Pelagibaculum spongiae: one gene and its partners. The main gene of each other region encodes a partner of the protein of the gene in region 3 in a complex. Links are inferred from orthologs where the notes say so. Each region holds a gene or a part of one and is shown on either strand. Other genes may lie near its edges. The genes, in order: accC, accB, accD and accA.

Region 1 (2,904 bases), on a different replicon or contig from region 3:
CACCAGTTTACCACCTGGTTTTACTCTAGCTGCCATTTCAGAGGAAAGCTCTATCAACGGGCCAGCTAAAATATTGGCGATTAACAGGTCAGCAACCGAATCTGGAGCATGTTCTGGCAACCAGCTACGGATTTGCTGTTCACTCAATGAATTCTTTTCAGCATTATCGCGTGTAGCGAGCAAAGCTTGAGGGTCAATATCAATACAATCAACTACGTTTGCACCCAGTAGTGCAGCGGCTACAGCCAGTATGCCTGAGCCGCAGCCGAAGTCTATTACCTGTAAATCTTGTGGGGGATGATCGGCTAACCATTTTAGACAAAGGAAAGTAGTTGGGTGAGTACCGGTACCAAAAGCCATGCCAGGGTCTAATCTGACATTGACCGCTTCAGGGTGAGGCGCATCAAGCCAGCTAGGGCAGATCCATAACTCACCGCCGCAGTGAACGGGGTGATATTCATCCATCCAAGCGCGATGCCAATCTTTGTCTTCCAACGCTTCAATTTTCAGGCCGGGTAACGGGTCAACTGCAACCTGCTCTTTTAGGAAATTTGTGACCTGATTCACATCGATATCTGCTTCAAACAGGCCGATTACCCGCAACTTCCCCCATAACGGCGTTTCGCCAGGCAATGGTTCCAGAATGGGGGCATCACCATTGTTTTGCAGCGTGACAGAAACCGCACCAGCAGCCAGCAATAAATCTTCAAACTGTTCTTGCTGTTGTTCGGTGGTGGATAATTGAATTTGGATCCAGGGCATTACTACTTCCTAAAACAAAAAAAAGGCCCGGTATAAACCGGGCCTGAGATAATAGCGAAAGGCTCGATTAAAGTCCGAGCTTTTTCTCAAGGTAATGGATGTTAGTGCCACCTTGTTGGAACTGGGTGTCACGCAAGATTTCCTTGTGAAGATCGATATTACTTTTGATGCCTTCGATAACCGTTTCATCCAAAGCAATAAGTGCTTTGCGAATCGCGGCATCACGATCGGTGCCGTAGCTGATGAGCTTACCGAGCAGTGAATCGTAATACTGAGGCACCACATAACCGTTATAGATATGGGAATCAAAACGGATGCCCGGCCCACCAGGAGCATGGAAGAAATCAATCTTGCCAGGGCTTGGGATAAAGGTAACCGGATCTTCTGCGTTGATACGGCATTCGATCGCGTGGCCCTTCACCTTAATATCAGACTGCTTAAGTGATAATGGATGGCCAGAAGCAATCAAAAGCTGCTCGCGAACCAAATCCACACCAGTGATTTCTTCAGTGATCGGGTGCTCTACCTGAATTCGAGTGTTCATTTCGATGAAGTAAAATTCACCGTCTTGGAACAAGAACTCAAACGTACCGGCACCGCGATAACCAATTTCTACGCAAGCTTGTGCGCAACGACCACCAATGCGCTGTCGCACTTCTTCACTAATGCCAGGTGCAGGTGCTTCTTCAACCACTTTCTGACAACGGCGTTGCATTGAGCAATCGCGCTCTGCCAGATGAATTGCGTTGCCTTGGCCGTCAGCCAGTACCTGAATTTCAATGTGACGAGGGTTTTCAAGGAATTTTTCCATGTAAACCATGTCGTTACTGAAGAAAGATAAGGCTTCGCTTTTGGTCAAGGAAATGGCGTTTAATAATGCCGCTTCACTATGAACTACTCGCATGCCACGACCACCGCCGCCACCAGAAGCCTTGATCATCACCGGATAACCAATCTCACGGGCAACTTGTATATTGCGTTCAGGATCATCACCCAATGGGCCGTCAGAGCCTGGTACGCAAGGTACGCCCGCTTTATTCATCGCCGCAATCGCGCTGACCTTATCGCCCATTAGGCGGATGGTTTCTGGCTTAGGGCCGATAAATGTAAAGCCACTTTTTTCTACCTGTTCAGCAAAGTCAGCATTTTCTGCCAAAAAGCCATAGCCAGGGTGAATCGCAACTGAATCAGTGACTTCAGCGGCGCTAATGATCGATGGGATCTGCAAATAGCTGGCAGAAGAATCTGCAGGGCCAATACAAACCGTTTCGTCTGCCAAGCGAACGTGCAGCAAATCACGATCTACATCTGAGTGAACTGCAACAGTTTTAATGCCGAGTTCCCGGCAAGCTCGCAAAATTCGCAGAGCGATTTCGCCACGGTTGGCGATAACTACCTTTTCAAGCATGGGTAGTGAGCCTCCTGCGATTTATTGAATGGTAACCAGTGGCTGGCCGAACTCGATTGGTTGGCCATTTTCAGCCAATACCGCCATCACGATGCCAGATTTGTCTGCTTCGATCTGGTTGAGCATTTTCATCGCTTCGATGATGCACAAGGTGTCGCCTTTTTTGACTTTCTGACCTTCAGTAACGAAAGGCTTAGCACCTGGAGATGGCGCAGAATAGAAAGTACCCACCATTGGGGATTTAACCTGGTGGCCTGCAATGACTTCAGCCGCTGGAGCTGCTTCAACAGCAGCAGGTGCTACAGCAGCAACCGGAGCCGCCGCAACAGGTGCAGCTGCATAATGGGTCGGTGCTGGAGAGTAGCGAGAGATGCGAACAGATTCTTCACCCTCAGAAATCTCAAGTTCAGCAATGCCAGAATCTTCAACCAAGTCGATCAGTTTTTTAATCTTACGAATGTCCATTGATATATCTCTTAACTTGCCGGTTTAGCCAAGCGCTCCAGCGCAGACGCCAGCGCTAGTTGATAGCCTTTGGGACCCAGCCCACAGATCACGCCGATTGCGATATCAGAAAACCATGACTTATGGCGGAAACTTTCCCGAGCATGCACATTAGAAAGATGCACTTCGATAAACGGAATAGAAACCGCCAGCAGGGCATCCCGCAGCGCAATGCTAGTGTGGGTAAATGCAGCTGGATTAAAAATTATAAAATCGATTTCACCGTGGGA
Region 2 (2,781 bases), on a different replicon or contig from region 3:
ATCGATATTACTTTTGATGCCTTCGATAACCGTTTCATCCAAAGCAATAAGTGCTTTGCGAATCGCGGCATCACGATCGGTGCCGTAGCTGATGAGCTTACCGAGCAGTGAATCGTAATACTGAGGCACCACATAACCGTTATAGATATGGGAATCAAAACGGATGCCCGGCCCACCAGGAGCATGGAAGAAATCAATCTTGCCAGGGCTTGGGATAAAGGTAACCGGATCTTCTGCGTTGATACGGCATTCGATCGCGTGGCCCTTCACCTTAATATCAGACTGCTTAAGTGATAATGGATGGCCAGAAGCAATCAAAAGCTGCTCGCGAACCAAATCCACACCAGTGATTTCTTCAGTGATCGGGTGCTCTACCTGAATTCGAGTGTTCATTTCGATGAAGTAAAATTCACCGTCTTGGAACAAGAACTCAAACGTACCGGCACCGCGATAACCAATTTCTACGCAAGCTTGTGCGCAACGACCACCAATGCGCTGTCGCACTTCTTCACTAATGCCAGGTGCAGGTGCTTCTTCAACCACTTTCTGACAACGGCGTTGCATTGAGCAATCGCGCTCTGCCAGATGAATTGCGTTGCCTTGGCCGTCAGCCAGTACCTGAATTTCAATGTGACGAGGGTTTTCAAGGAATTTTTCCATGTAAACCATGTCGTTACTGAAGAAAGATAAGGCTTCGCTTTTGGTCAAGGAAATGGCGTTTAATAATGCCGCTTCACTATGAACTACTCGCATGCCACGACCACCGCCGCCACCAGAAGCCTTGATCATCACCGGATAACCAATCTCACGGGCAACTTGTATATTGCGTTCAGGATCATCACCCAATGGGCCGTCAGAGCCTGGTACGCAAGGTACGCCCGCTTTATTCATCGCCGCAATCGCGCTGACCTTATCGCCCATTAGGCGGATGGTTTCTGGCTTAGGGCCGATAAATGTAAAGCCACTTTTTTCTACCTGTTCAGCAAAGTCAGCATTTTCTGCCAAAAAGCCATAGCCAGGGTGAATCGCAACTGAATCAGTGACTTCAGCGGCGCTAATGATCGATGGGATCTGCAAATAGCTGGCAGAAGAATCTGCAGGGCCAATACAAACCGTTTCGTCTGCCAAGCGAACGTGCAGCAAATCACGATCTACATCTGAGTGAACTGCAACAGTTTTAATGCCGAGTTCCCGGCAAGCTCGCAAAATTCGCAGAGCGATTTCGCCACGGTTGGCGATAACTACCTTTTCAAGCATGGGTAGTGAGCCTCCTGCGATTTATTGAATGGTAACCAGTGGCTGGCCGAACTCGATTGGTTGGCCATTTTCAGCCAATACCGCCATCACGATGCCAGATTTGTCTGCTTCGATCTGGTTGAGCATTTTCATCGCTTCGATGATGCACAAGGTGTCGCCTTTTTTGACTTTCTGACCTTCAGTAACGAAAGGCTTAGCACCTGGAGATGGCGCAGAATAGAAAGTACCCACCATTGGGGATTTAACCTGGTGGCCTGCAATGACTTCAGCCGCTGGAGCTGCTTCAACAGCAGCAGGTGCTACAGCAGCAACCGGAGCCGCCGCAACAGGTGCAGCTGCATAATGGGTCGGTGCTGGAGAGTAGCGAGAGATGCGAACAGATTCTTCACCCTCAGAAATCTCAAGTTCAGCAATGCCAGAATCTTCAACCAAGTCGATCAGTTTTTTAATCTTACGAATGTCCATTGATATATCTCTTAACTTGCCGGTTTAGCCAAGCGCTCCAGCGCAGACGCCAGCGCTAGTTGATAGCCTTTGGGACCCAGCCCACAGATCACGCCGATTGCGATATCAGAAAACCATGACTTATGGCGGAAACTTTCCCGAGCATGCACATTAGAAAGATGCACTTCGATAAACGGAATAGAAACCGCCAGCAGGGCATCCCGCAGCGCAATGCTAGTGTGGGTAAATGCAGCTGGATTAAAAATTATAAAATCGATTTCACCGTGGGACTGGTGGATTCGGTCGATCAATAGATGCTCGGCATTGCTTTGAAATGCCTCAAGCTGATGACCTGCCTGCTTTGCTGTGTTAATCAAACCCTGATTAATACTATCCAAGGTGTCCGCACCATAATGACCAGGTTCTCTAACACCCAGCATGTTTAGGTTTGGTCCGTGAAGCACCAGCAATTTGGCCATGAATATTCGTCCCGATGATCCGATTGCGACAAATTTTGCACCAAAGGCTAGTTTTTGTCCAGAAAACCGAAGATCGCTGCACGTTCGCAACATATGCTGACCGTTTGGACAGTCTTTTTGGGCCGCAAAAGGTTGTTTTGCGGCCGTAGAAGGAGGGGCTAAAGAACTGAGTTGAGTTTTTTCAGGTGAGATAAGAACTGCTCACGATCTTTTTCGCCCGTTATGCGAAATTGGCGAAGTTCCATCCCATTTGCATCAAAAAACAGTAATGTTGGCGGCGCGATCACTCCAAAGTTCGACATTAGCCCTTGATCAATTGCATCGTTGGCAGTCACATCGCTACGCAACAGCTTGTAGCCTTGCAGTGCCTGTTGTACCTGAGGGTCGGGGAATACATCTCGCTCCATGACTTTGCAGCTGACACACCAATCGGCATAGAAATCGAGCATTACTGGCTGGCCGTTGCCTACTTCGGCAAGTAGTGCATCTAGTCCCCGAATATCCTTAAAATTTGCATGATCAGCAGTGATTGAAATTGAATTAGCAGGATTAGAAGCGCTACTTGAGTAGGTTTGAGGTACAGAAGTTAAAGGTGCAAGCG
Region 3 (2,992 bases):
AACCCGGCGACATACCAGCTATCGACAGAATCTAACAAAAACTGCAAGCTACCAGCTCGGTCTTTATCAGACAACATAGCAATCACTGCATAGGTTTTACCCTGGCAATTTTGCTCAGCTAATTGCTTTTGCAAATTTTCTGCTGCTTGCGGGTTATGCGCCACGTCGACAATCACTTGCGGTGTTTGCATCACGGTTTGCATTCGACCGGTCAAACTGGCTTTTGCTACAGAAGTAGCCAATTTGTCTCGCTGCAGCGGTAAACAATCTTGCAATAACTGACTGGCTTTTAATGCCAGCGAAATACTTTGCCAAGGTAATTGCAATTGATTAATTGCAATCGATTCACTGCCCGATTGCCACAACCAGCTTTTGTCGCTTTGGCGTTGCATTGAAAAATCATTGCCGGTCATTTGTAACTGCGCACCGACTAAAGCAGCTTCTTCGGCAATCGCTTTTGGCGGATTCATATCGCCATATAAAGCAGGTTTTCCTGCCCGCATAATACCGGCTTTTTCTCTGGCGATACCTTCAAGGTCATGCCCCAGATAATCCATATGGTCCAGTGCAATCGTGGTGACTATCGCCAAATCACAATCGGCAATATTGATTGCATCTAACCGGCCGCCCAAACCTACTTCTAGCAGCACCACATCGAGCTCAGCTTCAGATAAAATAATCAAGCCAGCCAAAGTAGTGAATTCAAAATAAGTCAGAGAAACACCGCCCTCCACATTTGTACGGGCAGCTTCGATTCGCGCTAGTGTTGCGCAAATTAATCCATCATCCGCTTCATTTCCTGCCAAACGAATGCGCTCGTTAAAACGAATCATGTGTGGCGAGGTATAACAGCCTACTTTATAGCCAGCATCGCTATAGATTTGTTCAAGGGTCGCAATGGTGCTGCCTTTGCCATTCGTGCCAGCAACGGTAACCACAGGAATTGAAAAGTTAGGCACGCCTAGCTTGTCTGCTACTTGCTTCAGCCGCCCCAACCCCAGCTCGATTGTGCTGGGGTGGAGTTGCTCAAGATAGCTTAGCCAGTCTGCCAAATTGCTTGGCAGTTGGCTCATACAGCAGGTCGTAATTGAAGCTTGGAAAGAATTTCAGCAAGCTCATCGCGCATGTTATGACGCTCGATAATCATATCGATCGCGCCTTTTTCCATTAAAAATTCTGCGCGCTGAAAGCCTTCAGGCAGGCTTTCACGAACCGTTTGCTCGATGACTCTAGGACCGGCAAAACCGATTAAAGCATTGGGCTCGGCTACGTTTAAATCACCTAACATGGCCAATGATGCCGAAACACCACCCATGGTTGGGTCGGTTAACACTGAAATAAACGGAACACCTTTTTGAGCTAATTTAGCCAAAACCGCACTGGTTTTTGCCATTTGCATCAAAGAGAATAAAGCTTCCTGCATTCTCGCGCCACCACTGGCAGAGAAGCAGATTAACGGTGCACCCGTTTCCAACGACTGATTCGCCGCCTGGACAAAACGCTCACCGACTACCGCGCCCATAGAACCGCCTTGGAAGGCAAATTCAAAAGCACACACCACTACAGGAGCGCCTTTCAGCGAACCTTTCATGGCAACCAGTGCGTCTTTCTCACCGGTGGCTTTTTGAGCCGTAGTAATACGATCTTTATACTTTTTAGTATCGCGGAATTTCAGGCGATCCACCGGCTCCAATGAGGCTCCAATTTCCTGACGATCTTCAGCATCCAGAAAAATATCCAAGCGGCGGCGCGCACCAATTCTCATGTGATGATCACATTTTGGGCACACGTCTAAACAGCGTGTTATTTCAGCACGATACAAAACCGATTCGCACTTTTTACATTTGATCCAGAGGCCTTCCGGCACTCCTTTCTTTTGCCGGGATTCAGTACGAATCCGGGCAGGAATCAGTTTTTCAAACCAGCTCATTCAATTTATTCCAGTTCAGTTAATCTCATTATCCATAGCCTTTCTCATGGACGAGATCATCGACTCCAATTTAGCGGGTGCTGAGGCAGGATCATCGTTTGATGCTTCCAACTGGCGAACCAGTACGCTGCCTACAATGACACCATCACTTACTTTGGAGACAGCCGCCGCAGTTTCTGGCGTGCTGATACCAAACCCGACGCCAATTGGCACTCGAGTATGTTCGCGAATCTCAGCTACTTTTTTCTCGACAGCATCAACATCAAGGTTGGCGCTGCCGGTGACCCCCTTAAGCGAAACATAGTAAACATAGCCGCTGGCCAATGCGCAGATTCGTTTAATCCGGTCTTCTGGCGAAGTCGGTGCCAAAAGAAAAATAGGATCAATTCCACGCGCCTGAAAAATTTCTGCAGGCTCGGCCGCCTCCTCAGGTGGCATGTCTACTAGCAAAATGCCATCAACACCTGCATCCGACGCCTTGTCAGCAAAGGTTGGATACCCCATATGCTCAACCGGATTTAGGTAGCCCATTAATACAACGGGCGTTGTTGCGTCTTTTTGCCTAAAAGTTCGAACCATATCAAACACGTGAATTGGAGAAACGCCTTTTGCTAGCGCTCGCTCACAAGCATGCTGAATGACCGGACCGTCTGCCATGGGATCAGAGAAAGGTACCCCTAGCTCGATGATATCTGCTCCACCCTCTACGAGGGAATGCATAACATCAACGGTTATCGAAGGATCTGGATCACCGGCAGTAATATAAGGGATCAGCGCTTTACGACCTTGGGCTGCAAGCTTTGAAAAAGTCTCGGCAATTCTGCTCATAGTAAATCCCCTAACGTCACACCATCGATTTGCGCAACAGTATGAATATCCTTATCGCCACGACCCGATAAATTAATCACGACCACTTGATCTTTGCTCATTTCAGCGGCCATTTTCATACCATGGGCCACTGCATGACTGGATTCTAATGCAGGTAAAATACCTTCAGTCCGATTCAGCGTTCTAAATGCCGCTAAAGCTTCGTCATCATTAATCGCACAATACTCAGCACGT
Region 4 (2,913 bases), on a different replicon or contig from region 3:
ATTGGCTGCTGCTGCGGGTTCCAAAAACTATTTTGCGCCTGTTGCTGTAATTGCTCGATTAACCGACCTTCAACTAACCAAAGCATTTGCCCATAACAGGCCATAAAACTGCCGTCGGTTAAATCCTGCCGAGGGCTTGCGGTGCTATTAGCCGATTTCAACTGACGAACAAATTCCTGCAAACGAATTTCTGGCAAGCTTCTTTGGCCCGCCTGACTGAGCCAATAACGCAGCAGGTTGATCAAACGATCATCGTCTAGCTGTTGCAATGGTTTTAAGTCCAGCCGATTGCCCGGCAATAGAACCTGCGCTAAATCCTGATCGGCTAATTGATCTAATAATCGGTTCGCTTGCTGCATTCGCCGGGCGGTAGCGCTCAGCACCCGATCAATTCCCTGCCATTGCTGACGGATTTGCGGCAGAAACTGATTGCGAATCAAATTACGCCGAAACAAATTTTCAGCATTTGATTCATCTTCAATCCATTCGATGGATTGCAGCTTTAACCATTCAGTTAACTGCTGCCGTGGCAGATGCAATAAAGGTCGCAGTAAATAACCCGAAGCAAACATTCGCCAATCGGCCATTGCCGATAAACCTTTGACTCCGGCACCACGGAACAATCGTAGCAATAATGTTTCTGATTGATCTTGCAGGTGATGACCAACTAACAAAGCATCATCCGGCTGCATTAGCTGGCTAAAAACCTGATAACGGGCATCACGCGCCAACTCTTCAAGGCTTTGTCTTGGCTGGGGGTTTAACTGGACTGAAACGGATTTGAATTCGATCGATAACTGCTCGGCCTGATGCTGGCAATGCTGCTGCCACTGGCTAGCATTTTCAGAAAGTTGATGATTAATATGCACCGCCAGCAATTGCGACTTGGGCAACAACTGAGCAGCGAGATGAAGCAAAGCAGTGGAGTCTCGACCACCACTAAAGGCGATCAGAAATTTATGGGGAGCAACTGGCAGGGCATTTAAAATGCCCTGCAGTTGTTGTTCGAACTGGGTTACTAGCGAATCAGATGCCATATCCCATCAGTCGCTGATAGCGACGATCCAGACGTTCCTGTTCAGTTAATGCTTTGATCTCGGCCAGAGAAGTGCGCAATGCATCTCCTAAGCTAGAAGCCATCGCCTGGGGCTGGCGATGTGCACCGCCCAATGGCTCAGGTACGATTTGATCGATCAAACCGTTATCTAATAATTTATCAGCGGTCAGGCCCATTGCTTCTGCGGCATCCGAGGCTTTTTCGGCGCTCTTCCACAAAATGGTAGCGCAGCCTTCTGGTGAAATAACTGAGTAGGTGCTGTTTTGCAGCATCATTACCTTGTCACCCACACCAATTGCCAAAGCACCACCAGAACCACCTTCGCCAATTACCGTACAAATGACCGGTACTCTCAGCTGAGACATTTCTCGAAGGTTACGGGCAATCGCTTCACTTTGACCGCGCTCTTCAGCGCCAACACCTGGATAGGCACCTGGAGTGTCGATAAAAGTAAAAATTGGAATACCAAACTTGTCGGCCATCTGCATTAGACGCAAAGCCTTGCGATAACCTTCAGGCTTAGGCATGCCAAAATTACGCTCTACCTTAGTTGCAGTATCGCGACCTTTTTGATGACCAATGATCATCACAGGCTGATCATCAAAACGAGCCAATCCACCAACGATTGCCTTATCGTCAGCGTACATACGGTCGCCATGTAACTCTTGGAAATCGGTAAATAATTCTTCGATATAATCCAAGGTATAAGGACGCAATGGATGGCGGGCCAATTGGCTCACCTGCCATGCGGTCAAATTTGAGAAAATTTTCTCAGTCAGGGTACGGGCTGATGCTTCAAGCTTACTGAGGACCTCGGTAATATCACCCTCAGTGTCGTTACCTATCCGGCGAAGCTCTTCAATTTTTGCTTCAAGCTCAGCGATAGGCTGCTCAAAATCCAGAAAATTCAGATTCATTGATACACTCTATGTTGTTGGTCGTGACGCCTCACGGCCTACCCCGAATAGTCAATTTTGCAACGCTTACGACCGAGTAACTCTTCTAGTTGATGCAATAATTCATCATCTAGATTGAGCTTCCAGTCTTCGCTCGCCGCCAGACTACCAATTGCGCTATGGCCTTGATAATCAAAACGGACACTGCACTGGCCATTCGTATGTTGTTCCAGTAATGATCGTAGCTGCTCCAAACTTGCCGGAGTCAACTCACCTTGCTTAAGAGAAATTCTCAAACAACGCGCATGGGACGATCTTGCTTCAGCCATCGAATGCAGTTTCTTAACCTGCATTTTTTGACCGCCACTGAAGTCGTCATGGACTACTTCACCGTCGATCACTAATACTTTATCAACCGCCAGTTTTTCAGCGTTTTTGTCATAGTCTTCACCAAAGATCGCAACTTCAATTCTGCCGCTACGATCATCCAGCGTGACAAATGCCATTCGCTTACCGGTCTTGGTCAACTTGGTTCTAAACGCAAGAACCAGACCCGCAATAGTAACACTAACTCCCCGAGCAGGCTTTAAATCTGCAATCCGCTGACACCGCATCCGCTTCAGTTCAGGCAGATAATCATCAATAGGGTGGCCGGTCAGATACAAGCCTAGCGTTTCTTTTTCACCATGCAATCGCTGCTGTTGTCGCCAGGCTGGAGCTGCTACAAACTGCGGTTGTTCGGCATCTGCCTCACCAAAGGCAACTGCACCAAACAAGTCATTTTGCCCCAATGCAGCGGCTTTTGCTTGCTGTTCTGCTGCTTTGATTGCACCTTCTAATGTCGCCATTAAACGTGAGCGAGAATCAAAGACTTTTAATCCTTGTTCAACCGGTGCCAACAAATCTAATGCGCCAGCACGAATCAAAGATTCTAGTACCCGGCGATTGGCTTTTTTCAGG

The links.
Region 1: the proteins of accD (region 3) and accC are in contact, whole or in part, in a solved structure (PDB 8UXZ), measured with the Escherichia coli proteins. The link is inferred for Pelagibaculum spongiae from one-to-one orthologs.
Region 2: the proteins of accD (region 3) and accB are in contact, whole or in part, in a solved structure (PDB 8UXZ), measured with the Escherichia coli proteins. The link is inferred for Pelagibaculum spongiae from one-to-one orthologs.
Region 4: the proteins of accD (region 3) and accA are in contact, whole or in part, in a solved structure (PDB 8UXZ), measured with the Escherichia coli proteins. The link is inferred for Pelagibaculum spongiae from one-to-one orthologs.

What each region holds. Positions count from the first base shown.
Region 1 is NZ_QDDL01000008.1:15,421-18,324, forward strand. It holds accC (acetyl-CoA carboxylase biotin carboxylase subunit), read right to left. Parts: upstream 2,171-2,904; coding sequence 830-2,170; downstream 1-829. Other genes in the region: prmA (50S ribosomal protein L11 methyltransferase), read right to left, coding at 1-762; accB (acetyl-CoA carboxylase biotin carboxyl carrier protein), read right to left, coding at 2,192-2,635; aroQ (type II 3-dehydroquinate dehydratase), read right to left, coding at 2,647-2,904. UniProt on the Escherichia coli protein: This protein is a component of the acetyl coenzyme A carboxylase complex; first, biotin carboxylase catalyzes the carboxylation of the carrier protein and then the transcarboxylase transfers the carboxyl group to form malonyl-CoA.
Region 2 is NZ_QDDL01000008.1:16,334-19,114, forward strand. It holds accB (acetyl-CoA carboxylase biotin carboxyl carrier protein), read right to left. Parts: upstream 1,723-2,781; coding sequence 1,279-1,722; downstream 1-1,278. Other genes in the region: accC (acetyl-CoA carboxylase biotin carboxylase subunit), read right to left, coding at 1-1,257; aroQ (type II 3-dehydroquinate dehydratase), read right to left, coding at 1,734-2,180; dsbD (protein-disulfide reductase DsbD), read right to left, coding at 2,339-2,781. UniProt on the Escherichia coli protein: This protein is a component of the acetyl coenzyme A carboxylase complex; first, biotin carboxylase catalyzes the carboxylation of the carrier protein and then the transcarboxylase transfers the carboxyl group to form malonyl-CoA.
Region 3 is NZ_QDDL01000001.1:276,734-279,725, forward strand. It holds accD (acetyl-CoA carboxylase, carboxyltransferase subunit beta), read right to left. Parts: upstream 1,931-2,992; coding sequence 1,070-1,930; downstream 1-1,069. Other genes in the region: folC (bifunctional tetrahydrofolate synthase/dihydrofolate synthase), read right to left, coding at 1-1,073; trpA (tryptophan synthase subunit alpha), read right to left, coding at 1,946-2,758; trpB (tryptophan synthase subunit beta), read right to left, coding at 2,755-2,992.
Region 4 is NZ_QDDL01000011.1:14,612-17,524, forward strand. It holds accA (acetyl-CoA carboxylase carboxyl transferase subunit alpha), read right to left. Parts: upstream 1,975-2,913; coding sequence 1,027-1,974; downstream 1-1,026. Other genes in the region: tilS (tRNA lysidine(34) synthetase TilS), read right to left, coding at 1-1,037; dnaE (DNA polymerase III subunit alpha), read right to left, coding at 2,013-2,913. UniProt on the Escherichia coli protein: Component of the acetyl coenzyme A carboxylase (ACC) complex. First, biotin carboxylase catalyzes the carboxylation of biotin on its carrier protein (BCCP) and then the CO(2) group is transferred by the carboxyltransferase to acetyl-CoA to form malonyl-CoA.